DNA from 3 places in the Actinomadura sp. RB99 genome. Region 3 is predicted to be linked to each of the others. Evidence: riboswitches for the same ligand, from Rfam matches in the RefSeq annotation. Region 3 holds a riboswitch; each other region holds the start of a gene.
What was found. A riboswitch is a leader RNA that binds a small molecule or an ion and turns the genes downstream of it on or off. The one in region 3 is predicted to bind cobalamin.
Positions count from the first base shown of each region.

Region 1: linked by a shared signal. The riboswitch ahead of amrb99_RS46225 (putative cobaltochelatase) and the one ahead of amrb99_RS36745 (CbtB domain-containing protein) in region 3 are both predicted to bind cobalamin.
Region 2: linked by a shared signal. The riboswitch ahead of bluB (5,6-dimethylbenzimidazole synthase) and the one ahead of amrb99_RS36745 (CbtB domain-containing protein) in region 3 are both predicted to bind cobalamin.

Region 1 is NZ_JABMCA010000108.1:10,623-20,801, reverse strand. Features, by position in the region: gene amrb99_RS46235 (cobyrinate a,c-diamide synthase) at 1-1,057, opposite strand, end outside; gene cobO (cob(I)yrinic acid a,c-diamide adenosyltransferase) at 1,051-1,665, opposite strand; gene amrb99_RS46225 (putative cobaltochelatase) at 1,774-3,828, opposite strand; cobalamin riboswitch at 3,885-4,008, opposite strand; gene amrb99_RS46220 (TetR/AcrR family transcriptional regulator) at 4,125-4,904, shown strand; gene amrb99_RS46215 (ATP-binding protein) at 4,815-5,561, opposite strand; gene amrb99_RS46210 (helix-turn-helix transcriptional regulator) at 5,755-6,597, shown strand; gene amrb99_RS46205 (DUF397 domain-containing protein) at 6,594-6,794, shown strand; gene amrb99_RS46200 (LLM class F420-dependent oxidoreductase) at 6,991-8,010, shown strand; gene amrb99_RS46195 (acetolactate synthase large subunit) at 8,274-9,929, shown strand; gene amrb99_RS46190 (hypothetical protein) at 10,017-10,179, shown strand, end outside.
Region 2 is NZ_JABMCA010000023.1:58,530-68,708, forward strand. Features, by position in the region: gene amrb99_RS21550 (GNAT family N-acetyltransferase) at 85-966, opposite strand; gene bluB (5,6-dimethylbenzimidazole synthase) at 1,023-1,637, opposite strand; cobalamin riboswitch at 1,673-1,865, opposite strand; gene amrb99_RS21560 (DUF4260 family protein) at 1,909-2,328, opposite strand; gene amrb99_RS21565 (DUF4240 domain-containing protein) at 2,417-2,986, opposite strand; gene amrb99_RS21570 (class I SAM-dependent methyltransferase) at 3,064-3,762, opposite strand; gene amrb99_RS21575 (LysR family transcriptional regulator) at 3,809-4,726, opposite strand; gene amrb99_RS21580 (MFS transporter) at 4,814-6,184, shown strand; gene amrb99_RS21585 (MarR family transcriptional regulator) at 6,203-6,649, shown strand; gene amrb99_RS21590 (acyl-CoA dehydrogenase family protein) at 6,704-7,852, opposite strand; gene amrb99_RS21595 (hydroxymethylglutaryl-CoA lyase) at 7,858-8,784, opposite strand; gene amrb99_RS21600 (biotin carboxylase N-terminal domain-containing protein) at 8,781-10,179, opposite strand, start outside.
Region 3 is NZ_JABMCA010000059.1:21,998-32,176, forward strand. Features, by position in the region: gene amrb99_RS36740 (3-isopropylmalate dehydrogenase) at 1-592, opposite strand, end outside; cobalamin riboswitch at 757-946, shown strand; gene amrb99_RS36745 (CbtB domain-containing protein) at 978-1,211, shown strand; gene amrb99_RS36750 (CbtA family protein) at 1,221-1,949, shown strand; gene amrb99_RS36755 ((2Fe-2S)-binding protein) at 1,966-2,697, opposite strand; gene serA (phosphoglycerate dehydrogenase) at 3,194-4,780, opposite strand; gene amrb99_RS36765 (hypothetical protein) at 5,001-5,639, opposite strand; gene amrb99_RS36770 (DUF2079 domain-containing protein) at 6,023-7,543, opposite strand; gene amrb99_RS36775 (FtsX-like permease family protein) at 7,629-10,179, opposite strand, start outside.

The DNA of each region.
Region 1 (10,179 bases), on a different contig from region 3:
CCGCGAGGTAGAGGAGTCCGGCGCACTCGGCGTACACGGGCCGGGACGCGTCGGCGAACGCGGCCAGTTCCTCGCGCAGCGGCTCGTTGGACGACAGCTGCGCCGCGTACACCTCGGGGAACCCGCCCCCGACGACGACTCCGCGCGTCCCTTCCGGCAGGCCCGCGTCCTGCAGCGGATCGAACCGGACGACCTCCGCGCCCGCCGCTTCGAGCAGTTCCTCGTTCTCCGCGTAGCCGAACGTGAAGGCGGGGCCGCCCGCCACCGCGATCCGAGGGCGTCCGGGGTGCTTCTCCGGCACGGCGTCGGCCGGGTCCCAGGGCGCGGCGTCCAGTTCCAGCGCCTCCCGGGCGAGCGCGAGCAGGGCGTCGAGGTCGCACGACGCCGCGACCAGCTCGCCCAGCCGCCGGACGGTATCCACCGCCTCCGCGCTGCGTTCGGCGGCCGGGATCAGGCCGAGGTGCCGGGACGGCGTCGCGGCGTCGTCGCTGCGGCGCAGCGCGCCCAGGACGGGCAGCCCGAGCTCCTCGACGGCCGCGCGGCACATGCGCTCGTGGCCGTCGGAACCGAGCCGGTTCAGGACGACGCCGCCGACGCGGACCGTCCCGAACGACCGGAACCCGTGGACGAGCGCCGCCACGGACCTCCCGGCGGCGGCGGACGCGTCCACGACCAGCACGACCGGCGCGGCCAGGAGCGTCGCGACGTGCGCCGTGGACGCGTAGTCCCCTCCCCCGGCCGAGTCGGACGGCCCGAGACCGGCGGCGCCGTCGTACAGGCCCATGACGCCTTCGACGACCGCGATGTCCGCGTCCCGCGCGCCGTGCAGGAACAGCGGCACGACGAGGTCCTCGGACGTCAGCCAGGGGTCGAGGTTCCGGCCGGGACGGCCCGTCGCGAGCGCGTGGTAGCCGGGGTCGATGTAGTCCGGACCCACCTTGTGCGGCGAGACCCGCAGGCCGCGCATCGCGAGCGCGGCCATCAGCCCGGTCGCCACGGTCGTCTTGCCGCTGCCCGACGAGGGCGCCGCGACGACGAGCCGCGGGACGCTCACCACTCGATGCCCTTCTGCCCCTTCTGGCCGCCGTCCATCGGGTGCCGCACCTTGGCCATCTCCGTGACCAGGTCGGCGGCCTCGATCAGCCGCGGGTCGGCGTCCCGGCCGGTGATCACCACATGCTGGTTGCCGGGCCGGTCCGCCAGCGCGGCGACGACGTCCTCGACGTCGACCCAGCCCCACTTCATCGGATAGGTGAACTCGTCCAGCACGTAGAGGCGGTACTTCTCGGCGGCCAGGTCGCGCTTGATCTGCTCCCAGCCCTCGCGGGCGTCGGCCTCGTGGTCGGCCTCGGTGCCGGGCCGCTGGATCCACGACCAGCCCTCGCCCATCTTGTTCCAGGACACCGGCCCCCCTTCGCCGGTCCGCTCGTGCAGGCGGCCGAGCGCGAGCAGCGCGTTCTCCTCGCCGATCCGCCACTTCGCCGACTTGACGAACTGGAACACCCCGATCGGCCAGCCCTGGTTCCAGGCCCGCAGCGCGAGCCCGAACGCGGCCGTCGACTTCCCCTTGCCCGGTCCGGTGTGCACCATCACCAGCGGCCGGTTGCGGCGCTGCCTGGTGGTGAGCCCGTCGTCCGGCACGTACTCCGGCTTGCCCTGCGGCATCTCAGCCCCTGCTTCCTGGGTCGGCGGCGGTTTCCCCGGCGGTCATGCGGATTCCCCGGCGGTCACGGGAGGTCTTCTCCAGCGGTCACGCGAGGTCTTCTGCGGCGGTCAGGCGACGTTCCGCGCGCCGCCGCGCGCGTCGCGGACGACCCCGGCGAGCGCGTCGGCGGCGAGGCGGTCGAGCCGGACGACCTCGGCGCCGAGCCGGGCGCCGAGCGCGGCGGCGAGGCCGAGCCGCACCGGCCCGGACTCGCAGTCGACGACCACCGACGCGACGCCGGCGAGCAGCCCGGCCGCCGCCGACGGGTCGGGGCCGTGGGTGGCGCGGCCGTCGGTCACCACGACCAGCAGCGGGCGGCGGGCCGGGTCGCGCAGCCGCTCGACCCGCAGCACCTCGGCGGCCCGCGCCAGCCCGGCGGACAGCGGGGTGCGGCCCCCGGTCGGCAGCGCGTCGAGGCGGCGCGCCCCGGCCTCCACCGACGACGTGGGCGGCAGCGCCAGGTCGGCGTCCCGTCCCCGGAAGGTGATGAGGCCGACCTTGTCGCGCCGCTGGTAGGCGTCGAGGAGGAGGCTGAGGACGGCGCCCTTCACCGCGCGCATCCGCTTGCGCGCCGCCATCGAACCGCTGGCGTCGACGACGAACAGGACGAGGTTGCCCTCCCGTCCGTCGCGAACCGCTTCGCGCAGGTCTTCGGGTTGGACGACCAGACCGGAACCGGTGCGTCCCCGCGCGCGCTGGTGCGGTGCCGCCGCGCGCAGCGTCGCCGTCAGGTGCAGCCCGCGCGCGCCCGGCCGTGCGCCTGACACGCGTCCGTACGGGCTGCGCGCCTTGGAACGCCGTCCCGGCGCGCCTTCGCCCAGCCCGGGGACGGTGAAGAGACGCGGCTTGTAGGCGGCGTCCGCCGGCGCGGGCTCGCTCTCGCCCGACCGCCCCGGGCCGCCGCTCTCCCCGGACTGCGGCGTCTCCTCCGGGGGCGGGCCGGCCGGCGGCGGGACGGGCGCGTCCTGCCCGGAGCCGTCGGGAAGGCCGCCGCCTCCCCCGTCCGGGCCGTCCGGACCGTCCGGGCCGTCGCCGGGAGGTCCCGGGTCGTCGGGCGGCTCCGGCTCGTCGCCGTGCTCTTCGAGCACCTCGTCGAGCTTCTGCCGGTCCAGGCCGGGCGCGTCGAACGGGTCGCGGCGGCGCCGGTGCGGCAGCGCGAGCCGCGCCGCCGTCCGGACGTCGTCGGCCGTCACCGCGTCGCGGCCGTGCCAGGCGGCCAGGGCGATCGCGGCCCGCGCCGTCACCAGGTCGGCGCGCAGGCCGTCCACCTCGAACGACGCGCACACGGCGGTGATCTGGCGGAGCGCGGCGTCGGTCAGCTCCACGCCGGGCAGCCGGCGGCGGGCGGCGGCGATCCGCCGGGCCAGGTCCGCCTCGTCCGCGGCGAAGGCCGCCGCGAAGCCGTCCGGGTCGTCCTCGAACCGCAGCCGCCGCCGGACGACCTCGGCGCGCTCGGCCGGGTCGCGGGTCGCGGCGACCTCGATGGTCAGCCCGAACCGGTCCAGCAGCTGCGGGCGCAGCTCGCCCTCCTCCGGGTTCATCGTCCCCACCAGCAGGAACCGCGCCGCGTGCCGGACGGAGACGCCCTCGCGCTCGACGTACGACTCGCCCATGGCCGCCGCGTCCAGCAGCAGGTCGACCAGGTGGTCATGGAGCAGGTTGACCTCGTCGACGTACAGGACGCCGCGGTGCGCGGCCGCGAGCAGGCCCGGCTCGAACGCCTTCACGCCCTCGGTCAGCGCGCGCTCGATGTCCAGCGATCCGGTGAGCCGGTCCTCGGACGCGCCCACCGGCAGCTCGACCAGCCGCGCGTCCCGCGTCCCCGCCTCGCCGGGGGTGTGCGGGCCGTCGGGGCACGCCGGGTCGGGATCGTCCGGGTCGCAGGAGAACCGGCAGCCCGGCACGGCCGGCACCGGGGGCAGCAGCCCGGCCAGCGCGCGCACGATCGTCGACTTGGCGGTGCCCTTCTCGCCGCGGACCAGCACGCCGCCGACGCCCGGCGACACCGCGTTGATCAGCAGGGCGAGCTTCAGATCGGCCATTCCGACGACGGCGGAGAAGGGGTAGCGCGCGCGGGCGCGCCTCTCCGGCCGGCCGGTGTCCGGCGCCGACGCAGGTCGCACGTCTCGTCATCCTTCCTCGGGTGTCCACGCCCGTGGCGGTGCCTGTCCGACGGCCGGAGTCTCCTGGCTCCCGGATCACCGCTCCCCCTCGGCCTTCCAGCACCGCGTGCCGTGGCCGTGTCGAGGGGGGCTCCCCTGGTCACAGTTGCGGGACAGCCCCGGATTCGCACCGGGTTCCTCCGCGTCCGTCGCCCGCCCAGGATCGCACACCGGCCGGACGCGCTCGACCCGGCCATCTATCGGCGGAGTGCCGGTCAATGTTGGCGATACGCCAATGAGATGGTCTACTGGTCGGTATGGAGCGACGCGCAGCCCCGCGCGGCGAGGCCGCCGGAGCCGCGACGCCGCACCCGGGCGACACCAGGAGCCCGAAGGCCCGCTACCAGCGCCTGCCGCGCGACGAGCGGCGCGACCAGATCCTCGACGTCGCGCGCCGCATGTTCACCGAGCTGCCGTACGCGGAGGTGGCCACCGCGGCGATCGCCCGCGAGGCCGGCGTCCAGCGCGGGCTCATCCACTACTACTTCGGGACCAAGCGGGAGCTGTTCCTCAAGGTCGTCCAGGGCCTCACGGCCACCGCGGCGGTGCAGGCGCCGCCCCCGGACGAGCGGATGACGCTGCCTGAGACGGTCGAGCTGTGCGTGAACCTGTTCCTCGACACCGCCGAGCGGAACGCCACCACCTGGTTCGCGGCGCTGGACGCGGAGGGCTTCGGGCAGGACCCCGAGCTGCTCCACCTCGTCAACCGGTTCCGCGACCGGACGGTCGAGCACATGCTCGCCGTCCTGCGGGTGCCCGCGCCGACCGGCACGCTGCGGGCCGTCCTGCGCGTCTACTCCGGGCTCGCGGACGCGGCGACGCGGCAGTGGCTCCAGGAGCGGACCCTCGACCGCGCGCAGGTGCAGACGCTGCTGACCAGGTCGCTGCTGTCGATGGTCACCGACATCGCCCCCGCGCTGGAGGCCCAGGACGCGGGCGGGGGGCGCCTAGAGACCGGGGACCGGCTGCTTCACGCCGCCGCGCACCGGGACGGCGAACCAGACGGCCTTGCCGCGGACGCCCGGGCCGAGCCGTGACAGCGTCCGCAGCATGCCCCAGCGGCCCCGCGACAGCTCGCGGACGATGCTGAGACCGCGCCCGCAGTCCCCGGACGTCCACGAGTAGCCGGGCAGCGACGCGTCGACGTAGGCGTCGAAGACGGCGCACCGCACCTCGGCACCGACCGGAGCGCCCGCGAGGCCGGGACCGGCCAGGGCACCCGGGCTCGCCGGGGCGCCGGACGGGCGGGGCTCGGCGCCGGGCGGGTCGCCCAGGTAGAGCCACAGCTCGTGCGGGCCGTGGTCGCCGGCGTGCTGGTGCGCGTTGGTGGCCAGCTCGCTCACCATCAGCTGCGCGTCGCCGATCGCCTCGTCCCGCACGCCGAGCGAGGCGAGCGCGTCGCGCAGCACGCGGCGGGCGTGGCTCGCGCAGCCGGGGCCGCCGGGGAGCGCCCACACCCAGCCCGGCCTGGCGCCGCCCGGCCCGCGCGCGCCCCCGGCGGCCATCGCGTCGGCCATGGCGGCGGCGTCGGTCATCATGTCCGCGGCGAGGTCGGCCGCCTGGTCGGAGGGGGCGCCGGGCGGCGCCGCGGGGTCGGCGGCCGGGGCGGCCGACCGGTCGTGCCCGGCGCGCGGCCCGGCGGTGCGCCGCGGCGCGCGCTGGCTCGCGTCGGTGGTCTCAGGCGGGGTCTTCACGAGTGCCTCCCGCGGGCCGCCTGCCGGGAGCGCGGTCCGGTCGCCGTCACTATCGGTCCCCGAGCAGTCACGCATTCAAGACTCTCGTGAGATTCTCACGTTCGCAAGCGCCTTGATGGAATTGCCCTGCCCTTCGTGCCGGGTTCGCCAATCGCGTTGTGGCGCGGCCCGAGAGCGGCGAGACTTCGCTCCCATGACCTACCGCCCCACCGTTCGTGGCCGCCGTCTGGCGCGGGAGCTCCGCAAGCTGCGCGAGGAGCAGGGACTCACCCTGCAGGAGGTGGCGGACCGCCTCGACTGGTCCCGGGCCACCGTCTCCCGGCTGGAGACCAGCCAGACCCGGCCGCGCCCCGGCGACATCGCCGACATCCTCGACCTGTACGGCGTTCCGAGCCCCGACCGCGACGCGCTGATCACGCTGGCCAGGCAGGCGGGGCAGCGCGGCTGGTGGACCGCCTACCAGGACGTCTTCGCGGGCAGCTACGTCGCGCTGGAGGACGAGGCGTCGCACATCCGCACCTGGGACCCGCAGCTCATCCACGGGCTGCTGCAGACCGAGGAGTACTCCCGCGCCGTCATCACGGCCGGCCGGCTGCTGCCCGCGCAGGAGGACATCGAGCGCCGCATCGCGGCCCGCAAGATCCGCCAGGCGCTGCTCGACCGCGAGAGCGCGCCCCGGCTCCAGGTGATCTTCGACGAGGCGGTGCTGCGCCGGCCCATCGGCGGCCGCGAGGTGATGCGCGCCCAGCTGGAGTCCCTGGTGGAGGCCGTGAAACGCCCGACGGTGACCGTTCAGGTCCTCCCGTTCGCCCAGGGGGGACATGCGGGCCTTGACGGACGTTTCACCATTTTGTCGTATCCGGACCCCGCAGACCCCGATATCGCCTACGTAGAGGGGACCATGGGCGACGTTTACCTTGAGAGCAGCGAGGCAATAGCAAAACATAGGGACCGCTTCGATCGGATCGAGGCGGCCGCCTTGTCCCCCGAGGAATCCGCGCACCTCATAGCCGAGGCAGCAAGGAGCAGCCTGTGACCAACCTGCAGCGCGAACTCAACGGAGCCACCTGGCGCACGTCCTCCCACAGCGGGAGCGGCGACCAGTGCGTCGAGGTGGCCCCCCTCTCCAGCGATCTGCGCGCTGTTCGCGATTCGAAGGACCCCGGCGGACCGGCCCTGGTGCTGACGCCGGACGCCTGGCAGACCCTCCTCGACTCCATCCGGGAGGTCTGAGCACGATTCCGGAGGGCCGCGGCGCACGTCGCCGCGGCCCTTCGCCGTGCCCGCACGCCGTACCGCGCCCATGCCGGGGACGGAACCGGGACCGGGGCGGTGACCCCGCCCTTCCCTGGAAAGTAGAACGTGTTCTAGTATCGCCCGTGCGGCGCCGACCCGGCGACGCGGCCCCGGCGACCCGGAGGATGGCATCGTGACCGCGGAACTCAAGCTCGGCATCAACGTCGGCTACTGGCAGCAGCACCCCGACGACCAGACCGAGACGGTGCTGGCCGCCGAGCGCTGCGGATACGACTCGGTCTTCACCGCCGAGGCCTACGGCTCCGACGCGTTCACCCCGCTCGCCTGGTACGCGGCCCGCACGTCCCGGATCAAGCTCGGCACCGCCGTCGTCCAGATGTCGGCGCGCACGCCCGCCGCCACCGCGATGCACGCGCTCACCCTCGACGCACTGTCCGGCGGGCGCGTGATCCTCGGCCTCGGCGCGTCCGGCCCGCAGGTCGTGGAGGGCTGGTACGGGCAGCCGTTCCCCAAGCCACTCGCCCGCACCCGCGAGTACCTCGACATCGTCCGGCAGGTCTGGCGGCGCGAGGAGCCGGTCACCAGCAAGGGCCCGCACTACCCGCTGCCGTACCCGGGCGGCGCCGGCCTCGGCAAGCCGCTGAAGTCGATCGTCCACCCCGTCCGGCCGGAGATCCCCGTCTACCTCGGCGCCGAGGGGCCGAAGAACGTCGCGCTGTCCACCGAGGTCGCACAGGGCTGGCTGCCGCTGTTCGTCGACCCCGAGCAGATCGAGCCGGTGTTCGGCGCGTCGCTGGCGAACCGCCCGGACGGCTTCGAGATCGCCGCGACCGTCACCACGATCGTCACCGACGACCTGGCGTCCGCGCTGGAGTTCGCCAAGATCCCCCTCGCGTTCTACATCGGCGGGATGGGCGCCAAGGACCGCAACTTCCACCTCGACCTCATCGGCCGGCTCGGCTACGCGGAGCAGGCCAAGCGCGTCCAGAAGCTGTTCCTCGACGGCCGCCGCGACGAGGCGATCAAGGCCGTCCCCGACGACCTCGCCGACTCGATCTCGCTGCTCGGCCCCCTCGGCCGGATCAAGGAGCGGCTCCAGCTGTGGCGCGACAGCCCGGTCAGCACCGTGCTGATCGCCGGGGTGAAGGACGAGCCGACGCTCCGCGCGATCAGGGAGATGGTCGACGGCTGAGCAAGAGGTTCGTACCTTTTCGCCCAGAATTATTACGTAACGGAAAGTTCCCGCCGTCGAGGCGCGGGTTCTACGTTCGTGATCAGACCACCCCGAGTGACCGGGGCATGGGGAGGGGCGGTCCGGTTCAGGCCGGGCCGCCCCTCCCCATTTCGGGGTGGGTCGCCCGTAACCGATCACACACGACGCGGTGGAATGGAGGCGGCGAACCGGGTGCTGCACCGAAGGCACCCGGAGATCAGAGACTGGAGATGGGACACACGATGTCCACGCAGGAAGACGCCGCCCGGCTGCTCGTGAGAACCCTCGAGGCGGAGGGCGTCGAATACGTCTTCGGCATACCCGGCGAGGAGAACATCCACTTCGTCCACGCCCTGAACGACTCCCCCATCCGCTACATCCTCGTCCGCCACGAGCAGGGCGCCGCGTTCATGGCCGAGATCTACGGCCGCCTCACCGGCAAGGCCGGCGTCGCCTCCGCCACCCTCGGCCCCGGCGCGATCAACCTGCAGCTCGGCGTCGCGGACGCCACCACCAACAGCACCCCCGTCGTCGCGATCTCCGCGCAGGTCGGCCTCGACCGCATCTACAAGGAGTCGCACCAGATCGTCGACCTGGTGTCGCTGTTCCGCCCCATCACCAAGTGGTCCGAGCTGGCCCCGACCGCCGAGGCGCTGCCGGAGATGGTCCGCAAGGCGTTCAAGACCGCGCAGACCGAGCGTCCCGGCGCCGTCTACCTCGCCATCCCCGAGGACGTCGAGTCCGCGAAGGTCTCGGACGCGCTCAAGCCGCTGCCGGTCAACATCGTCCGGCCGCAGGAGCCGTCGCCGTCCCAGATCGCCCGCGCCGCCGACGTGATCGCCCTCGCCCGGCAGCCGATCGTCCTCGCCGGCCACGGCGCCACCCGCGACCGCGCGAGCGACGCGCTGATCCACTTCTCCGAGCGCCTCGGCCTGCCCGTCGCCACCACCTTCAACGGCAAGGGCGTCTTCCCCGACGACCACCGCAACGCCCTCGGCGCCGTCGGCTTCATGCGCCACGACTACGTGAACTTCGGCTTCGACGAGGCGGACGTCCTCATCGCCGTCGGCTACGAGCTCCAGGAGTTCGACCCCGTCAAGATCAACCCGAACGCCGACAAGAAGATCATCCACATCCACCAGTCGCCCGCCGAGGTCGACGACCACTACCCCGTCACCGTCGGCATCCAGGGCGACATCTCCCGCTCCCTGCGCGCCCTCGCCGACAGCGTCCACCGCCGCTGGGACGTCAACGGCACCGGCGAGAAGATCCGCCGGATGATGCGCGACGAGCTCGCCGAGGGCGCCACCGAGGACGGCTTCCCGCTCTCGCCCCGCCGCATCGTCGCCGACGTCCGCTCCGCGATGGGCCGCGCCGACATCGTCCTCGCCGACACCGGCGCGGTGAAGATGTGGATGGCCCGCATGTACCCGACGTACGAGCCGAACACGCTCCTCGTCTCCAACGGCCTGTCGTCCATGGGCTTCGCCGTCCCCGGCGCCATCGCCGCCAAGCTCGCCCACCCCGACCGCAGGGTCCTCGCCGCCACCGGCGACGGCGCGTTCCTGATGAACTCCCAGGAACTGGAGACCGCCGTCCGCGAGAACATCCCGATCACCGTCCTGATCTGGGACGACTCCGCCTACGGCCTGATCGAGTGGAAGATGGACCTCGACATGGGCACCAGCTCCCACATCAAGTTCGGCAACCCCGACTTCGTGAAGTACGCCGAGAGCTTCGGCGCCCGCGGCTACCGGGTGGAATCCGCCGCCGAGCTCCTCCCCACCCTCCGCAAGGCCCTCGCTGAGGACACCGTGTCCGTCATCACCGTCCCGGTGGACTACTCCCACAACCTGCAGCTGACCGACAAGCTGGGCGATCTGACCGGCCCGTTCTGATCACCCGCCGCCGCGTTCATGGTCTCGAATGACCATTCGAGACCATGAACGCGGCGTGACCGTTCGATTACCCTTAGCTTGTGCTCCATGCCCACAAGCGCACACGAGCTGCCGCTGGAGATGGTCCGCAACCGGCCCCAGCTCGTCCCGACCATCCTGCGGACCGTCTTCGGCCTGGACATCCTCGGCGAGCCCAGCATCACGTCCGAGTCCTTCGCGGATCTGAGCCCGGCCGAGCTCCGATGCGACG
Region 2 (10,179 bases), on a different contig from region 3:
CGGGACCCTTCTGGAGGCGTGGAGGGGGGTCACGTCCTTGATTGCCCGGAAGCGTCCCACCCCTTCTCGCGGCAGGACGGCGGGTCACAGGTAGTGGCCGCTCGCCAGGTAGGGGGCGGGGGCGGGCATGCCGCGGACGGCGATGTAGCCCTCCTGGCCGATGTCGAGGCGGGCGGCGAGGCCGACGTCCACCGCCCAGTGGTTGTCGGTGGTGATGCAGTTGACGAGGGTGTCCCCGCGCGCGGCGGCGAGCGCCTCCCACAGCAGGGTCTCGGCGGTCCCGGGACGGTCGGCGGCCAGCAGCGTGGGACGTCCCGCGCCCTCGTCGATGTAGACGTAGCCGCGCCGGCCGGGCGCGTCGGAGACGACCAGCCGCAGCGTCTCCAGCATGTGGACGTGGTCGGGGCCGTGGCCCGCGCCGCGGACGGCGGTGTCCAGTTCGTCCATCCATTCGAGGTCGTCGGCGTGCCCGTCCCGCAGTCCGCGGACGGCGGGCAGCGTGGCCCGGTCGACGGTGCCGACCATCCGCATCTGCGGGTGCAGGGTGAATCCCGCCAGACGGTAGCGGCGCGTCGCCGCCGGATGCACCGTCGAGGAGAACAGGCCCGGCCGGTCGCCCGCGTGCGCGAGGACGGCGTCCATCAGGCGCTTGCCGATGCCCTTCCCCTGCCGGCCGGGCAGGACGCCGTAGGTCGCCAGGTACCAGAGCCCTTCGCGGTTCTGGGAGACGGCGAAGCCCACGACGTCCCGGCCCTCTTCGGCGATCCAGCAGCCGTCCGGGTCGACGGACAGGAAGTGGCCCAGGCGGTCGATCAGGCGGCGGGACTGCTCCTCCGTCGGCGGTTCCGGGTCCGGTTCGCCCACCCGCCGGCTGAGGCGGTCGCCTTCGAGGAACGTCACCGCCGCCGCGCGCTCGGTCGCGACGAGGTCGTCCCGCGACATGCGCCTGATGCGTACCGGGTCCATGCAGGCATGATCACGCCATGGGCGGGGCGGCGCACCTGATTATTCGGGTGCCGTGCTCACCAGCGGTCGTGGTGGACGGCCGCGTGGAGGGGGCGGCGGTGCCGCCAGCCGTGCCGTTCGAGGTCCGGGACGGCCTCCAGGTGCGTGACCGGCCCGACGCACAGCCAGGCGACCGGCCGGACGCCCGCCGGGATGCCGAGGAGGTCGCGCAGGTAGGGCTCGCGGTAGAACGACACCCAGCCGACGCCCAGTCCCTCCGCCGTCGCCGCCAGCCAGAGGTTCTGGACGGCCAGGCAGACGGAGTACAGGCCGGCGTCGGCGATCGCGTGCCGGCCGAGGACGGCGGGGCCGCCGCGCTCGGCGTCGTAGGTCACCACGATCGACACGGTGGATTCGAGCACCCCGTCGATCTTGATGCGGGCGAAGCGGGCGGCGGCGTCGCCGGTGAGGGTGGCGGCGAACGCGTCGCGCTCGGACCGGACGTGGTCGTGGAACGCGCGGCGGACGTCCGGGTCGCGGACCAGCACGAAGTCCCAGGGCTGGGTGAGGCCGACGCTGGGGGCGGCGTGCGCGGCGGTGAGGACGCGGTCGAGGACGCCGTCCGGGATCGGCGCGCCGGTGAACTCGGCGCGTACGTCGCGGCGGCGGTGGATGACGTCGTACAGGTTCATGGGCAGGCTCCCGCTGCGGTCGGGCCGCCCAGGGCGGGCGGCCGGTGGAGCGAGGCCGGTCTTCGGACTCCCGGATCGACGCCTCACCGCCCGCCTTCCCGGCCTGACGGCCAGTGGCCGCGCGTGCGCGCGTGGGCGGCGGCTCCCCGGTCACCGCGGCGGGCCCGTGCCGGATTCGCACCGGCTTCCCGATTCTCCCCGAGGGGCACCTCGCGTCAGTTCACGCCGTCCGCGATCGTAGCGGTGCCCGCCTTCGGGTCGGGGGAGGGGGTCAGTGGCGCTGGAAGCCGTCCTTGGTGCGCAGGCCGTAGCCGAGGGCGCGGTCGAACGAGATGTGGGCCATCCAGCCGCAGAGCCCGGCGAAGATCGGAGCCCACGCGAACGGAGTGACGGTGTAGAGCGCGATGAGCGCGAGCGGGACCAGCGCGCGGTGCGCGGCGTTGTAGTACGGGACGGCGCGTGCCGGGAGCTGCCCGCGCTCGACGGTGTGCGCGTCCCGGATCCCGGCCAGGAAGGTGAGGTCGGGCGCGATGAAGAACGCGACCGCGAGGAGCGCGGCGAGCCAGCCGTGGTTGACGCCTTCGAGGACGGCGAACGCGCTCCAGAACAGCGCGTTCGCGCCCCAGGCGGTGCGGCGGGCCACGAGCGCGGCGGAACCCTTGCGGACGGTCGGAACGGTGGCGGTGCTCATGGCCTGGTGCCCTCCTGCTTGGCTAATGGCATTAGCTACAAGCTAAGGCTAATGCCATTAGCTGTCAAGCTCATGGAGAAACGGCCGCTCAGAGGAACAGGGCGGCCAGCCGGGGCAGGCGCAGCCGGGTCTCGGCGTCGTCCTCGACGTCCCAGTTCTCGCCCGCGGGACGCTCGGGCCGCCGCATCGAGCGCACGGCCGACTCCATCGCCGCGTCGAACGACTCGGTCTCTCCCATGACGCGCTTGTAGGTGCTGCGCGCCGCGTAGTGCAGGCCCTCCGCGCCGATCCACCCCTCGTCCTCCCGGGCCATCCGCACCACCGTGGGGACGTCGGCCAGCGTGTCGGGGTCGTCGACGGCGCGCGCGAACACGTCGCGTCCCAGCAGCGCGAGCCCGGCGCGGAAGTCCATGAAGCCGTCGTCGCCGCAGCCGCCCTCGATGAGGTAGGCGGCGTTCCAGAGCGGCCGCCGGTACGCCGAGTCGAGGACGCGCGTCAGCATGGCGTCGAACGCGACGATGCCGGGGCCGTCCAGTTCCGCGAGCCGGTCGGCCACCAGGTCGATCAGCGGGTCGTCGGGGGAGTCGCGGTCGTCGGCGTGCGCACCGGCCTCGGCCCGCGCGTCCTCGATCAGGGCCCACCACGTCCGCTCGTCCATCGGTCCTCCCGCATGCGTCGGCTCCGCCGTTTTCGCGGACCAATGTGCCGCACGGGTCCGACAGGCCGGGCCGCGGGTCAGCGGGGGCGGGCGGTGAACCAGGCGCCGTCGTCGTCCAGGAAGTGGCCGAGGCGCAGGCCCGCCGCGTCCAGCACCGCGGGAAGCTCCTCGTCGCCGAGGTGCCGGTTGGTGAAGGTGTGCGTCCAGCGCCGCTCGCCGATCCGGTATTCGAGCGTCGCGACGACCGTCCCGGGGTCGGGCCGTTCCAGGTGCGCCACCCGGTAGCGGACACCGTCGTGCGTCCACTCCCGGGGCGCGTCGTCGTGCCAGTGCCTGCCCGTGTCGCGCTGGACGACGACCACGCCGTCCGGCCGGACGTGGCGCCGGCAGGCCGCGAGGAGCGCCGCCCGGTCGCCGTAGTTGACCAGGTACGACATCAGCAGGACGCAGCCGAACCGGTCGGGCAGGTCCAGATCCTGGATCGGCGAGCACACCGTCCGCGCGCCCTCGATCCGGGCGAGCATCGCCGCGGAGCCGTCCACCGCCGTCACCGGATGGCCGAACCCGACCAGCGGGCGGGTGACCCGCCCGGTGCCCGCGCCCAGCTCCAGGACCGGCGTGCCGGCCGGGATCGTCGTGTGGACGAGCGCGGCGCTCGCGACGTCCGGCGGGAGCGCGGCGTAGAACTCGACCGCCGACCCGTCGTCCGCGATCTCGCCGGGGCCCGTCCCGGCGCGCCGCCCGTCCGCCGCCGCGCCGTCCTCTGCCGTCGCCATGATCGAATCGTCGGACGGCGGTCCGCCGCCGTCAAGACGCCCGCCGTCAAGACGCCCGAGCCGCACCGGCCTCGCCGCGCGCCAGGCCGGCGGACCTCCGGGCCAGCTCGACCAGGGGACGGACCAGGGGCTCGGCACCGGGACGCCACCGGGCCTCGACGTGGACGCCGGTGACCTCGTCGACGGCGGGATCGAGCCGGACGAGGTCGCCGGCGTCGAGCTCGGCGCGGACGGCCGTCTCCGGGACGAGCGCGACGCCGCGGCCGAGCGCGGCCATCCGGCGCAGCGCGGCGAGGGAGCCGGTGGCCATGCCGATGCGGGTGCCCGGGCCGAGGGCGCGGCCGTAGCGGCGGGTCAGCATCTCGGACGTGCACTCGGGGTTGACGATGAGGAACTCCGCCGCCATCAGCGCGGCCGGATCCAGCGGCGACGCCTGGGCGAGGGGGTGCTCGGGCGCGGCGACCAGGACGACGCGGTCCTCGGCGACGATCTCGTGGGGGCCCGTGGCGGGGACGCCGTTGTCGTAGACGAACACGAGGTCGAGACGGCCGGCCTCTAGCCCGGCGGCGAGGAACGCGCGGTCGCCGACCGCCAGGTCGACCTCGCGCGCGGTGCCCGGGCCGGCGGCGCCGTGCTGGAAGGCGGCGAGCAGGTCGGTCGTCCACTCGTCGGCGAGGCAGTCCAGGGCGCCGACGCGCAGCCGCGGGGCCTGGTCGCGCGCGGCGCGGCGCATCCGGTCCTCCAGTTCGAGGGACTGCACCGCGTAGGGGAGCAGGCGGCGGCCCGCGTCGGTGAGGGCGGTGCCGGTGCTGGTGCGGGCCAGGACGCGGACGCCGAGGTCGTCCTCCAGCCGGCGCAGCTGGATGCTGAGGCTCGACTGGGCGTAGCCGAGCCGCTCGGCGGCGGAGGAGATGCCCCCGGTCTCCGCCACGGCCACGAAGGCCCGCAGGTAGCGCGAATCCACGTCCGGATTATGCCATCGGACTTCTCGATGGCCCCATCGGATCCACGGCCTGTCGGGCGGGGCGGCCGGACGGCGAGGGTCGTGGCCATGACGATCCCCGACAGCCCGCCGGCCCGGCGGGGCGCCCCGCTCCGGTTCGCCGGCATCGCGGCCGGCAACTTCATGATCGCGATGGACGCGACGATCCTCAACGTGGCGCTGCCCGACATGCGGCGCGACCTGCACGCGCCCGCGGCGGCACTGCCCTGGGCGGTGGACGCCTACACGGTGGTGCTCGCCGGACTGATGCTCGCGTCCGGCTCGGTCGCGGACCGGTGGGGCCCGCGCCGGGTGTACCGGGCGGCGCTCGGCGCGTTCGCCGCCGTCGCGCTGCTCTGCGCGGCCGCGCCCGGCGCCGGCCTCCTGATCGCGGGCCGGGCGCTGCTCGGCGTGCCCGCCGCCGGGCTGGTGCCCGCGTCGATGGCGCTGCTCGCCGCGCTCTACCCGGACCCGGACGAGCGGTCCCGCCGGATCGGCGCGCTCGTCTCGATCACCGGCCTCGGCATCGTCGCGGGACCGGTGCTCGGCGGCGCGCTGGTGTCGCTCGCCGGATGGCGGCTGGTGTTCCTGGTGAACGTCCCGGTCGCGGTGCTGGCGCTCGCGGCGTCGGGCGGGCTGAGCGGGCACCGGTCGGGGAAGGCGCGGCCGATCGACCGGACCGGGTTGCTGCTGTCGGTCGCCGGGCTCACCGCGCTGACGTTCGGGCTGGTGGACGCGGGGACGAGCGGCTGGCTGCGGGTCCCGCCCGCCGTGGCGCTGCTCGCCGCGCTCGCGGTCGTCGCCGTTCTCCCGGTGACGCAGCGGCGGGCGGCGTCGCCGGTGCTGCCGCCCGCGCTGATGGCGCTGCGCCGGGTCCGCGTGGACCTGGTCGTCGCGGTCGCGTCGCAGCTCGTCTACTACGGCCTGCTGTTCACGCTGACCCAGTGGATGGTGGACGCGCGCGGGCTGACGGCGTTGCGGGCGGGGCTGGCGTTCCTGCCGATGACCGTCCCGGTGGCGTTCGTCCCGATGGTCACGGGCCGGCTCGTCGTCCGGTTCGGGGCGCGGCGGGTGATGCTCGCGGGGATGGCGATGGACGTGCTGGGCGGGCTCGTCCTCGCGGGAGGCGGGGCGTCGCTGTGGACGGTGTTCGCCGTCCAGATTCTGATCGGGACCGGGAGCCCGCTGGCGATCCCGGCGTGCATCGCCGACATGTCGGCGGCCGTCCCGCTGCGGCTGGCGGCGACGGGGCAGGGGGCGCTCAACGCGGCCCGGCAGACCGGCACCGCGCTCGGCGTGGCGGTCTTCGGCACGCTGGGGACGCTGACCGCGACCGGGTCCGTGCTGGTCGCGGTGGCCGCTCCGGCCGCCGTGGTGGTCGGCCTCGCCGCCCGGCCGCGGAGCCGTTTTGATCAGCTTGAACTGGACAGTTCAGACTGAATAAATTACACTGGGGCCATGAGCGACAGCGTCGAGCCCATCTCCCCCTCGGCCGCCCGGGCCGCCCGGGAGGTGCGGGTCGTGTTCAGCCGGCTGCGCCGCAGGCTGCGCGAGATCGGCGGAGCCCACGATCTCACACCGTCGCAGACGGCGGTGCTGAGCCGGCTGCTCAAGGACGGCGCGGCCAGCGCGAGCGCGCTCGCCGCGGCCGAGCGGGTCCGCCCGCAGTCCATGGCCGCCACGATCGCCGTCCTGGAGGAGCGCGGTCTCATCCGCCGCGACCCCGACCCCGAGGACGGCCGCCGCCAGCTGGTCACGCCGAGCGACGCCGGGCGCGAATGGGTCGAGGGCTCCCGGCAGGCCCGCGAAGAATGGCTGAGCCGCGCCCTCCAGGACCACTGCACCGAAGAGGAGCGCGAGACGGTCCTGAAGGCGTTCGCCGTCCTGGACCGCCTCGTCGAGTGACCCGGGCGCGGGAGAGGGCCGCGGCCCCCTCCCGCACACGTGGCCAGGACGCGGTCAGGACGCGGGCAGGCCGAGGGCGCGGGCGATCAGCATGCGCTGGACCTCCGACGTCCCCTCGCCGACCTCCAGGATCTTCGCGTCGCGGTAGAAGCGGCCGACGGCGTACTCGTTCATGAAGCCGTACCCGCCGAAGACCTGCGTGGCGTCGCGGGCGTTGTCCATCGCCGCGTTGGACGCGACGAGCTTGGCGATCGCCGCCTCCTTCTTGAACGGCTCCCCGGCCAGCATCTTCGCCGCCGCCGCGTAGTACGCGAGGCGGGCCGTGTGCGCGCGGACCTCCATGTCGGCGATCTTGAACTGCATCGCCTGGTAGCGGCCGATCTCCTTGCCGAACGCCTCCCGCTCGCCGGCGTAGCGCAGGCACTCGTCCACGCAGCCCTGCGCCAGGCCGACCGACAGCGCGGCGATCGCGATCCGGCCCTCGTCCAGGATCCGCAGGAACTGCGCGTAGCCCCGGCCGCGCTCGCCGACGAGGTTCTCCGCCGGGACACGGACGTCGTCGAACGACAGCTCGCGGGTGTCCGAGGACGACCAGCCGACCTTGGAGTACTTGCGGCCGACCGTGAAGCCGGGCGTGCCGCTCGGCACGATGATCGTGGAGATCTCGCCGTCGCCGGTGAACGCGGTGACGGTCACGAACGCGGTGATGTCGGTGCCGGAGTTGGTGATGAACGCCTTCGACCCGTTGATCACCCACGAGTCGCCGTCCAGCCGGGCCGTCGTCCGCATCCCGCCCGGGACGTCGGAGCCGCCGCCCGGCTCGGTCAGCCCGAACCCGGCGAGCTTCTCACCGGACGTCAGCATCGGCAGCCAGCGCGCCTTCTGCTCGTCCGACCCGAACCGGTAGATCGGCATCGCGCCGAGCGAGACGCCCGCCTCCAGCGTGATGGCCACGGACGAGTCGACCCGCGCCAGCTCCTCCAGCGCCAGGCAGAGCGCGAAGTAGTCGCCGCCCATGCCGCCGTGCTCCTCGGGGAACGGCAGCCCGAACAGCCCCATCTTGCCCATCGCCGCGACGATGTCGTACGGGAACTCGCCGCGCTCGTACAGGTCGCCGATCACCGGGGCCACGGTCTCGCGCGCGAACCGCTCGACGGTGCGCCGCAGCTCCTCCTGCTCGTCGCTGAGCTTGAAGTCGATCATCAGGGTTACTCCGATTTCGGTGACAGGGCCTGGACGACGCGGGACGGGCTCGGGCGGCCGAGCCGCCCGGCCATCCAGCGGCTGGTGGCGGCGAGCGCGTCGAGGTCGACGCCCGTCTCGACGCCCAGCCCGTTCAGCATCCAGACGAGGTCCTCGGTGGGCAGGTTGCCGGTGGCGCTCTCGGCGTACGGGCAGCCGCCGAGGCCGCCCGCCGACGCGTCCACGACGGTGACGCCGGCGCGCAGCGCGGCGAGGGTGTTGGCGAGCGCCTGCCCGTAGGTGTCGTGGAAGTGCACGGCGAGCCGGTCGGTGCCGATGCCCGCCGCGGCCAGCGCCTCGATCAGCGCGGTGACGTGGCCGGGCGTGCCGACCCCGATCGTGTCGCCGATGCTCAGCTGCGAGCAGCCGAGGTCCATCAGCCGGGACGCGACGGACACGACCTGCTCGATCGGGACGTCGCCCTCCCACGGGTCGCCGCACGCCATCGACACGTAGGCGCGCACCCACAGCCCCTCGGCGCGCGCGCGTTCCACGACGGGCGCGAACATCGCGATCGACTCGTCCACGGTCCGGTTGAGGTTGCGGCGCGCGAACGTCTCGGTGGCGCTCCCGAAGATCGCGATCTCGGTGATGCCGTTCGCGAGCGCCCGGTCCAGGCCCCGCTCGTTCGGCACGAGCACCGGGTACCGGACGTCGCCGGACCGGGGGAGCACGCCGAGCAGCTCCTCGGCGTCGGCGAGCTGCGGCACCCACTTCGGATGGACGAAGCTCGTCGTCTCGATCGTGGTGAGCCCCGCGCCCGCGAGCCGGGTGACGAACTCCGACTTCACCTCGACCGGGACGACCGCCTTCTCGTTCTGCAGCCCGTCCCGCGGCCCGACCTCGTAGATCGTGACGCGGTCGGGCAGGCCCGGCAGCGGTGTCGCCATCATGCCTCCTCGATCACGGCCAGCACCGCGTCCAGGGCGACCTGGGCGCCCGCGCGGGCCGGCAGCTGCGCCACGACGCCGGCGCGCGGCGCGGTGACGGTGTGCTCCATCTTCATCGCCTCGACGACGACGAGCGGCTGCCCCTCGTCCACCCGGTCGCCCTCGCCGACCTTGACCGCCAGGACGGTGCCGGGCATCGGGCTGCGCAGGACGCCGTCGCCGGACGCGTCCGCCGCGGCGCCGCCCTCCGCCTTGACGTGCTCGGCGAGCGCCCACGCGCGCCCGCCGCGCCCGAGCCAGAGCGTGCGCCCGTCGCGGGCGGCGGTGAACGAGACCGTCCGGCCGCCGTAGGTGAGGGTCGAACCGGTCAGCGACGCGTCCACCGGCTCGCCGTCCCCGACGGCCACCCGCGCGGCCGCGGCGCGGCCCTGCACGCGGACCTCGACGGGCTCGCCGCCGGACGGCGTGATGATCCACGGTGTCCAGGCGTGCGCGCCGGGGCGCCAGCCGTCCGGGATCGCCCACGGGTCGCCGTCGGCGGGCTCCAGCGCGAGCATCCGGTCCAGCGCGGCGGCGGCGAGCACCTCCGGCGGCGCGCCGCCGTCCGAGGTCAGCTCGTCGAGCGCCCGCTCCACCAGGCCGGTGTCGAGGTCGCCGGACGCGACGGACGGGTGCTTCAGCAGCGCCCGCAGGAACGCCACGTTCGTCGGCACGCCCAGCAGCGTGTACCCGGCGAGCGCCCGGTCGAGGCGGTGCAGCGCCTCGGTGCGGTCGCCGCCGTGCACGATCACCTTCGCCAGCATCGGGTCGTAGGACCCGCCGACCTCCGTCCCGACGTCGAGGCCCGAGTCGACGCGGACGCCCTCCGGCTCGTCGAGCGCCAGGACCGTCCCGCCCGTCGGCAGGAAGCCGCGCGCCGGGTCCTCGGCGTAGACGCGCGCCTCGATCGCGTGGCCGTCCAGCCGCACGTCCTCCTGCGCGAACGGCAGCGGCTCGCCGGCCGCGACGCGGAGCTGGAGCTCGACCAGGTCCAGGCCGGTGACCAGCTCGGTGACGGGGTGCTCGACCTGGAGCCGGGTGTTCATCTCCATGAAGAAGAACTCGTCCGGGCGGTCGGCGGACACGATGTACTCGACCGTCCCCGCGCCGACGTAGCCGACCGCCTGCGCGGCGGCGACGGCGGCGGCGCCCATCCGCGCGCGGGACGCCTCGTCCAGCAGCGGCGACGGCGCCTCCTCGACGATCTTCTGGTGCCGGCGCTGCAGGCTGCACTCGCGCTCGCCCAGGTGGACGGCGTTGCCGTGCGCGTCGGCGAACACCTGGATCTCGATGTGCCGGGGGTTCTCCACGAACCGCTCGGCGAGCAGGGTGTCGTCGCCGAACGAGCCGCGCGCCTCG
Region 3 (10,179 bases):
CGGCGAAGGTCAGGACGTTGTCCTTGTGGACGAGCGTCAGCTTCTTGCGCGGGCGCGACGCCGCGACCTCGAACGCGTAGCGGACGACCCGCTCGACGCCGAAGGCGGTGTTCACGCTCTCCTGCGTGGCGACCTCGTGCTCGGTGCCCTTGCGCAGGACGCCGCCGACGCCCGTGTAGGGGCCCTCGGTGCCCTCGCGGACGACGACCATGTCGATGTCGTCGGGCGTGACGTCGGCGAGGGGGGTCTTCACGCCCGGGAACAGCTTCACCGGGCGGAGGTTGACGTAGTGGTCGAGCTCGAACCGGGTCCGCAGCAGCAGCCCGCGCTCCAGTGTCCCGCTCGGGACGCTCGGGTCGCCGACGGCGCCGAGCAGGATGACGTCCTGGCCGCGCAGCTCCTCCAGCACCGAGTCGGGCAGCGTCTCCCCGGTCCGGTGCCAGCGGGCGGCGCCCAGGTCGTAGGAGGTCTGCTCGAACGCGAGGCCGCTGGACGGGGCGACGGCCTCGAGGACCTTCAGTCCCTCGGCGACCACCTCGGGGCCGATCCCGTCACCGGGAATGACGGCCAGACGAATGCTGCGGGAAGCCATGGGCGTACTGTACTGCAAACGTCTCACTGCTTGGGCTTGCGTCTCATATCCCGGTATCGGTGTCTCGGCGGGGCGGTCCCGGCGGCCGCGGACGATCGCCGCGGACGGCGGCGCGAACGTCACCTTTGTCACCCTTCGCGGGCTTGACGCGCCGGTGGGGAGAGGAGACGCTCTCCTCGACAAGTTCACATCGAGGCGACGGTGCGCAGGAACCTGGTGCGAATCCAGGACGGTCCCGCCACTGTGACCAGGGAGTCTCCCCCAGCACGACCACGGCCGGCCGCACCGGCGGGAAGGTCGGAGGGAGACGGCGATCTGGGAGTCAGGACACTGACCCGTCGTCCTCCCGCAACCGGGGCGAGTGCACCCCGTGAGGAGACCCGACATGGCCGAGTCCGCCGTACCGTCCGCCACGTCCCCGCAGGCCGAGCCGTTCGCGGCGCCGCTGCGCCTGCCGATCCGCGACATCGTGCCATGGGCGGTGCTCGCCGTCGTGCTGGCCGCGATCCTGATCTACTTCGTCGGCGCCGAGCAGGGCGCGACGTCGGTCTTCGGCGGCACCTGGGTGCACGAGTTCACCCACGACGGCCGGCACCTGCTCGGCTTCCCCTGCCACTAGGCCGCGCCGATGATGAGAGCACTGCTGGTCCGCGGGATGCTCGCGGGCCTGGCCGCTGCCGCCCTCGCCCTGGTCGTCGCGTGGCTGTACGGGGAGCCGCAGGTCGGGCACGCCATCGCGTTCGAGGAGGCGAGGGCGCACGCCGAGCACGCCGGGCACGAGCCGGAGGTCGTCGGCCGCACCGTGCAGAAGACCGCCGGCCTGATCACCGCCATGGCGGTGTACGGGACGGCGCTCGGCGGGCTCTTCTCGATCGCGTTCGCCTTCGCGTCCGGACGGCTGGGACGGCTCGGCGCGCGCGCCACCGCCGCCCTGGTCGCCCTCGCCGGGTTCGTGGCGATCGAGCTGGTGCCGTTCCTGAAGTACCCGGCGACGCCCCCGGCGGTCGGCAACCCGACCACGATCGGCGGCCGGACGGCGCTGTACTTCTGCATGATGGCGCTGGGGATCCTGGCGACGACCGCGGCGGTGATCGTGTGCCGCCGCCTCGTCCCCCGGCTCGGCGCCTGGAACGCGATCACGGCGACGGCGGCCGGCTACGCCGTCCTGCTGGCGGTCGTGTACCGGCTCACGCCGGAGCCCGAGGCGGTTCCGGAGCACTTCCCGGCCACGGTCCTGTGGGACTTCCGGCTCGCGTCCCTGGGCGTCCAGCTCGTCCTGTGGAGCACGATCGGGCTGCTGTTCGGTTACCTGACCGAGCGTTCGGTGGCCCGCCACCGGGCCGCCGTCCCGGCCTGACCGCCGCCGGCCGCCGTCACGGGCGCACCCGTGGCGGCGGCCCGTCGCGGCGCGGCGGGCGGCGCAGGCCGCAGTCGCCGCACATCTCGCCGCCGGGCGGGACGCGGTAGTACAGACAGCAGTTGCGCCGGACGAAGCCGCGCCGGCCGAACGCCCCGGCGCCCGCCAGCGGGGGCCGGGCCAGGAGTTCGCGGACGAGCGCGGCGCGGGCGCCGTCGGGCGGGCCGACGTTCAGGCCGCCGGCGAGGGCCGACGCCGCGTTCCCCCACAGCAGGCCGTCCGCGAGGCGGGTGAAGGTGAGCATCGTCGCGCGCAGCGGCTCCAGCTGGCCGGTGACGACCGCGTCGTGGACCAGGCCCGCCGCTTCGGCGGGGCCGTCGGCCCGGTGCCCGCGCGGTTCGGCCAGCCAGAGCGCGATGGGGGCGCCGGGCGCCCACCGCCAGTGCAGGCCGGACAGGTCGGGGACGACGCCCCGGGCCGCCGCCGCGACGACCGGCGACCACAGGCGCGACGCGAGGCCCTGGAACAGGATGGACGCGGCGACGCGCCGCTCGCGGGTGCCGAGCCGCTCGGCGTACAGGCCGGTGAGGCCGGCGAGCCGCGCGGGGTCGCGCTCGGGCAGCGGACGCCAGGTCGGGTCGGCCTCCTCGGCCGGGTCCGTGGTGATCTCGAAGTAGGGCCCGAGGCGCCCGGCGGCGCGCAGCGCCTCCGCGACCTCCCCGGCCCCGGCGGGCATCGGCGACGGCATGGCGTTCACCCTGCCATGCCGCGCCGGCGCGTCTGCCGGGAGGCCCGGGGCCGCGCTACCGCGAGGGGTGGCCGCCGTTGTCGCGGCGGTCCAGGGCCGTCTGCAGGGCGCGGGCGGCCTCCTCCGCGGCGTCGTCCGCGGGCGTGCCGGTACGGGTGGTGTCGTTCATGATTCGCTCCGAATCGCCGAGACTCTGGATGCCGGGCCGCCCGGGACGCGTGGTTCGCACGGGTCCGGGCGCGGAATCGGGCTCATGGCCGGGTCGAACCTCCGCAGCGGCGCCGGCCCGCCGATGTCAGGCCCCGCTGCGGCAGCGAAGGATTACCACGAAACGCCGCATGACTGCCTTCGACGGTACCCGCCGTCCAGGCGACTGTCCCGACCCGTGGCGTAAAATCTCAACATATGAGACGTGACGGTGCTCACGACCACGACGGGCGGGCACCCGGCCCGTGCCGGACGCCCGCCCGCGGCGGTCACCTCTCGCTCTCCCGGGTCAGTCCAGGTCGACGCGGCGGCCCATGTCGGCGCCCACCTCGGCGGAGATCGCGTCCACGAGCTGCGACGGGATGCCGGAGTCGACGGTCAGCGCGATCAGCGCCTTGCCGCCCTTGGCGTCCCGGCCGACCTGCATGCCGGCGATGTTGACCTCGGCGTCGCCGAGCAGCTTGCCGACGGCGCCGACGATGCCCGGGCGGTCGACGTAGGAGAAGAACGCCATGTGCGCGGTCGGCACCAGCTCCATGTTGTAGCCGTTGATCTCGATGATCCGCTCGGCGTGCTTCGGGCCGGTCAGCGTGCCGGACACCGACACCACGCCGCCGTCGCCCATCGTGCCGCGCACCTGCACCACGTTCCGCCAGTCGGGGCTGTCCTCGCTGGTGGTGAGGGTGACCTCGACGCCCCGGTCGCGGGCCAGCAGCGGCGCGTTGACGAAGGTCACCGACTCCTCGACGACGTCCGAGAACACGCCCTTGAGCGCGGCCAGCTCCAGCACCTTGACGTCGTGCTCGGCGATCTCGCCGCGCACCACCACGTCCAGCCGGACGGGCACGCCGCCGGCGAGGGCGGTGAAGATCCGGCCGAGCTTCTCGGCCAGCGGCAGGCCGGGCTTGACGTCCTCGGCGACCGCGCCGCCCTGGACGTTCACCGCGTCCGGCACGAACTCGCCGGACAGCGCCAGCTTCACCGAGCGGGCGACCTGCGTGCCCGCCTTCTCCTGCGCCTCGTGCGTGCTGGCGCCGAGGTGCGGGGTGACGACCACGTTGTCGTGCACGAACAGCGGGCTGTCGGTGCAGGGCTCGCTGCTGAACACGTCGATGCCGGCGCCGGCGACCCGGCCGTCCTTCAGCGCGAGGTCGAGCGCCTCCTCGTCGACGATCCCGCCGCGCGCGGCGTTGACGATCCGCACGCTCGGCTTGACCTGGTGCAGCTCGCGGTCGCCGATGAGGCCGAGGGTCTCGGGGGTCTTCGGCAGGTGGACGGTGATGAAGTCGCTCTGCTGGAGCAGCTCGTCCAGGGTGACGAGCTTCACGCCGAGCTGGGCCGCGCGGGCCGCCTGCACGTACGGGTCGAACGCGATCACGTTCATGTCGAAGGCGGCGAGGCGCTGGGAGACCAGCACGCCGATGCGGCCGAGGCCGAGCACGCCGACGGTCTTGCCCTGCAGCTCGACGCCGGTGTACTTGGACCGCTTCCACTCGCCCTGCTTGAGCGCGGAGTGGCCCTGCGGAACGTTCCGGGCGGTGGCCAGCAGGAGGGCGATCGCGTGCTCGGCGGCGGTGACGATGTTGGAGGTCGGCGCGTTGACGACCATGACGCCGGCCTTGGTGGCGGCCTCCACGTCGACGTTGTCGAGGCCGACGCCGGCCCGCGCGACCACGCGCAGCCTCCCGGCGTGCTGGAAGACCTCGGCGGTGACCTTGGTGGCGCTGCGGACGATCAGGGCGTCGACGTCGGCGACGGCCGGCAGCAGCTTGGCCTTGTCGCTGCCGTCGACGTGACGGACCTCGAAGTCGGATTCCAGCACGGCGATGCCGGCCGGGGAGAGCTCTTCTGCGACGAGGACGACGGGCTTGCTCAAGGAAACAGTCCTTCGGAAGTCGGATGTTCGGCTGATGTGCAGGTGAAGTGCGCGAGTCACCTCGTCGTGCCCTCGCCCCCAGCGGCGAGTCTATCCCCCGGCGGGCGGCGGGGTTCGCGACGGGGAAAGACCCGTCGGTAACTCCGGGGTGTCCGCCGGGCCCGCGCCGCCCTTACCCCCGGTCGCGCGGCCGGGGCCGGCTCCGGACGGGCGCCGCCCGTCAGGCGGCGTTCGGCTCGGGCACCGCGGCCAGCACGGCGGCGACCCGCTCGGCGTCGGCGACCCGGACGTGCGGGACGTCCACGAAGATCCGCAGCGGCCCGGCCGGCAGCCCCAGCCGCCCGGCCACGTGCAGCTGGACCTCGCGCAGCGGGACGTAGGCCAGGTAGCCGCGGAAGACGTCCTGGGACCGGAACATCCCGGTCATGATCAGCCGGTAGCCGCGGATGCGGAACGACAGCGCGGTCAGGCACGGTACGGCGGCGGCGTCCCCGCCCGGCAGCGTCAGCGAGATCCAGGCGCTGGTCGTCCACGGCCGGGCCCGCAGCAGGCCGACGACCCAGTGCAGCTGGTCGACGCCGTCGATGTCGCGCAGCCGGGGCCCGTACCGGCCGGCCGCCGCGTCCCGGTCGCGCTCCCGGTCGCCGTGCGCGAGGCGCGCGCGGTCGCCGTACTCGCGCAGGATCGGGTCCTCCCAGCTCAGCGAGTCGATCTCGAACAGCAGCGGGGGCCCTTCGATGATCGGCCCCGCGTCCTCCATGCCGGCGACACCGGCCGCCCACACGTGCCGGAGGACGCCGATCCAGGCCCTCCCGCACGTCTCCCAGCGCCGGACGCCGTTGTCCTCTCGCGCCTGCACGTCACCTCTCCGCGCCATTGCCGGCCCGATCACCGCCAATGCGGAACGGGCGTTTCGCCGGCCGCGGCATTGCCGCGCCGGTGAGGAATTGCGCCGCGCGCCCGGCCGGCCGTCCCGGTCCGGTCCCTGTCGGCCTCTCGCCGTCCATGTGCACGCCCCAGCGCCGTTCCGGCGGCGGTCACGTGAGCGTTCGCGCAGGTGCTCCCGCGCCGGCCGTGGCCGTCGCGACTTTCTTCAAGTATCCGGCAAGGTGCGCCAAAAGGATAGGTTCTTTTACCCTGGAAGCCATCTCCACCGGCATTCTGACCGCCCCGGCACGCAAAGGTCATTGGACAATCCGTCCAAACGATCGCCGCCTTTCCCGGCGGCGGCGGACGGCGCGCTCACCAGGGGTCCGGGCCGTCCCGGTGCAGCACGACGTAGCCGTCCCGGCCGAACACCTCCCGGTAGCCGGACGCCTTCAGCAGGGCGACCCGCCGCTGCTGCTCGGCCACCGACGGGAACGGGAACGTGTGCCGCCGCACGTCCGCGACGACCCACGGGGCGTTGCGCGGCTGCCAGTCCCACAGGAGCACGCGGGTCCGTCCGCTGAGGCCCGGCCCGACGCCGTTGGCGGCCTCCACCAGCGCCCCGTCCGGGACCTTCGCGACCGCCGCAGCGGCGGCCGAGGCTCGCTCATTGCGGCGGTACAGCGCGGGATCGCTGAGATCCCCGAACGCGAAGAACGGCACGGTGATGATCGCCGCGGCCAGCAGGCCGGCCGCCGGGACCCACCCGGGGCTCAGGCGCCTCCCGAACCGCCCGAGCCGGCGGGCGCGGGAGCGCAGCCAGGCGTTCTCCCGCAGGCGCGCGGCGCCGTCCACAGCGGCCAGGACGAGCACCGCGACGATGAACGCGTTGTAGTGGTAGTGCGGCGCCCACCAGTTGGCGAAGCGGTCGGCGAGCATCCGCTCCAGCAGCGGCGGCAGGGCGACCAGCGTCAGCGGGGACGCCGGCGGGAGCAGCAGCAGAGGCAGGACGAGCAGCCCCATCATGGCGAGCTTGGCGGGCGGGGTGCCGATCAGCGCGACCGCGTCCCACGGGTGCGTCAGGACGTGCGCGGCGGCGTGCGGGAGGTCCCGGCCGAGCGAGGTGTAGGCCCAGTAGTAATCGTTGTCGCCGCCGAAGGCCGCGATGGCGATCTTCGAGCACACCGCCGTCGCGGCGCCGCCCGCGGCCAGGTAGGCCAGTCCGGCGCGCCGCTCCCCCCGGCGGGTCAGCAGGAACAGACCGAACCCCGCGAGGAGCAGGCCCATGTCCTCCTTGACCAGCAGCAGGAGGAACGCGGCGAGCGCCGCCCGGCCGCGCCGCCCCGCGTCGTACCGCTCGATCATCACCGCCGACAGCAGCGGGACGAACGCGACCTCGTGGAAGTCGAACGCGAGCGCCTCGGCGACCGGCCACGACAGCGCGTACGCGCCCGCCGCGCAGTACCCGGCGCCCGCGCCGAGCCGGCGCTCGGTGAACCGCCAGATCGGCACGATCGCCAGCGCGAACAGCACGCCCTGCGCGACCAGCAGCGTCCCCGGGCCGTCGTGGATCCAGTACAGCGGCGCCAGCACCGCGAGGAGCGGCGAGAAGTGGTCGCCGAGCACGGAGAAGCCGGGCCCGAACCCGTTGTGGACGCCCTTGACGATCGCGACCGGCGCGCCGAACCGGCTGTAGGACCGGACCGCCTGGTCGAAGATCACGAGGTCGTAGGTGCTGGCCCGGAACGCGCGCAGCCGCAGCAGCGCGAACGCGGAGTCGAGCGCGGCGCTCGCCGTGACGAGCGCCGCTATCGCCCAGATGTGCCGCCGAGCACGCGTGCCGTGGCGTCCCGCACCGACCGGCCCCTCCGCCGCGACCGCCTCCACCTCCGCCACGCGCCGGACGCTACCAGCCCCTCCACGGCCCCCACCGACGCCCCTCACCCCGCCGGTGGGGCCCGTTGAGGCGCGGCGAGACCCGTCAGTCGGCGGGACGGTGGGTCAGGGGCAGGCCGCGGCGCGTGAACACGGCGGCGGCCACCACCGCCAGCAGCGGGACGGCCACCCCGACGGCCAGGAGGAGCGACCACGGGACGTCCAGGGTCGGGCCGTGCCCGGGGACCGCGGGCGCCCCGTCCGGGCCGGCCGGCACCGCCGCGACCTCGGTGAGCGGGCGGGCGACCGCGACGCCGGGCACGAATCCGGCCGCGATGCCGAGCCAGCAGCCGAGGACGGCCACGAACCCGGCCTGGCCCATCGACAGCAGCCGGCGGGTGCCCGGCCGGGCGCCGATCGCCGCGAGCGTCGCCAGGTCGGGGCGGGCGTCCGCGGCCGCCAGCCCCGTCGCGATCATCGTGCCGCCGAAGGCCAGGACGGCCCCGGCGATCGCGAGCGCGAGCAGCATCGGCGAGGGCGAATCGACGTGCCCGCGTTCCACGTAGACGGTGTCGTCGGTGTCGGTGAAGGCGGCGAGGACCTCGGTCAGCCGGGACTGCTCCGCCTCGGTGACCCGGTGGTCGGCCCGGTCGACGCCGAGCGCCTCGGTCCGCACGGGCACCCGGGCGAGCGCCGCGACCGACGGCGGCACGAGGGCCTGGACGTGCGGGTCCTCGCGGACGGCGACCGCCGGGACGCCGCGCACCGTCCGCAGCGTGTGCCGCCGGTCGTCCTTCCAGTACGAGACCGTCAGGGTCGTGGTGCCGCCGGGCAGCGGCGGGGACCCGAAGACGACGACCTTCCCGGCGGCGAGCGCGGCCGTCACGGCGGGATCGTCGCGGCCGAGCAGCAGGCGCGCCTCGCGCGCACCGCCGACGACGTTGTCGAGCACGACCGTCCTGGTCCGGGACGGCCCGGAGGCGAAGCCGACGGACGGGCACTTCGCGGTGTCGGCCTGACCGCACTCCGCCCCCTCCCCCGGCAGCGTCCGCAGCGGGACCAGCGGCAGCCCGGGCAGTTCCCGCCCGATCGCGGCGGTGACGGCGTCCGCCTGCCCCAGGGGCGGCCGGACCATCGCCGACCCCATCGGCAGCCGGGGCTCGTACTCGGCGCGCTCCTGCCGGGCGTCGCTGGGGACGCCGATCGCGAACACGGTGATCCCGGCGACCGCCGCCATGATCGCCGCGACGACCGGGGCGGCGCGGCCCCGGTTGCGCGCCCCGTCCCGGACGGCCAGGCGCAGCGGCAGTGGGAGCCACCGGGCGCCCCGGCCCGCCGCGCCGACCAGCCACGGCGTGGCCATGACGCATCCGATGACGATCGCGGCGGCGCCCAGCGCGGCCCCGAGCTCGTGCAGCGCGCGGGTGCCGAACAGGGAGGCCGCGACGCCGAGCAGCACGAGGACCGCGCCCGCGGCCGGCCAGCCGCGGCGCGCCCGGACGGCCTCCCGGCGCCCGGCGAGCGCGGCGACGACGTCCATCCGGGCGGCCTGCAGGGCGGGCACGAGGGCGGCCAGGACGCCGCTGCCCGCGCCGAGCAGCATCGTCACGGCGACCAGCGCCCACGGCACCTCGTACGGGCCGAGGACGACGCCGAGGAACGCCTTGGACAGCGGCTTGGCCAGGGCCGCCGCGAGCAGCCCGAGCAGCGCTCCGGCCACCGCGGCGGCGCCCCCGAGGACCAGGCCGCCGGCCAGCACGACGGCGCGCAGGTGCCGGGCGTCGCCGCCGCACGCGGCGACCAGCGCCAGCCGGTGCCGCTGCCGCCGCACGCCCACCGCGAAGGCGGGGCCGGCGAGCAGCACGACCTCCAGCACGACCACGGCGACGGCCATCGCGACGACGGCGACGCCGGTGCCGTCCGGGCCGGCGGCCGGAACGGACTCCTCGCGAGCCCGCGCGGGCGGGTCCGACACGACCGCCCGGGAGAGCACGGTGATCCCGCTCCCGTTGAGCGCGGTCACCTCGTCCCAGGTCACCGGGCCGGCCCCGGCGACCAGCCATTGCGGGCGCGGCGCCGTCAGGCCCGGCACCGCGCCGGGCAGGGTGAGCGCGAGGGCCCGGCGGGGCTCGCGCGGGTCCCGCACGTGCCCCACCACCCGCGCGGTCGTCCCCGACCGGTCGATCTGGACGTCCGCGCCGAGCCGGAAGCCGAGCGAGGGGGCGAGCGCCACCTCGCCGGGCCGCGCGGGCGCCCGGCCGCCGGTGATCTCGAGCATGCCGCGGGTCATGGGGTCGCGCAGGTCGAGGCCGATGTGGTCGGCGCCGCGGTAGCCGCGGGCGGTCCGCAGCGCGATCCGGCCGCCGGTCTCCAGCGGCCGGACGCGCGCGGACGGCCCGAACGCCGCCGCGACCCGCCGGGTGATCTCCGGGGTGGTCCAGGGCCGCTCGGCGTCGCCGCCCCCGGACGCCCGCGGTTTGATGATGTCCTGGCCGTCGGCCGTCTGCCCGACCGGCGCGTGCGCCGCGCCGGTGAGCCGGGCGTCGGCGGCGCCGATCTCGTACGGCAGCGACTCGCGCGCCGACCAGGCGCTGGTCCGGAAGAGCACGGCCAGCGCGACGATCGCCGTCACGGGCAGGCCGATCATGCAGATGACG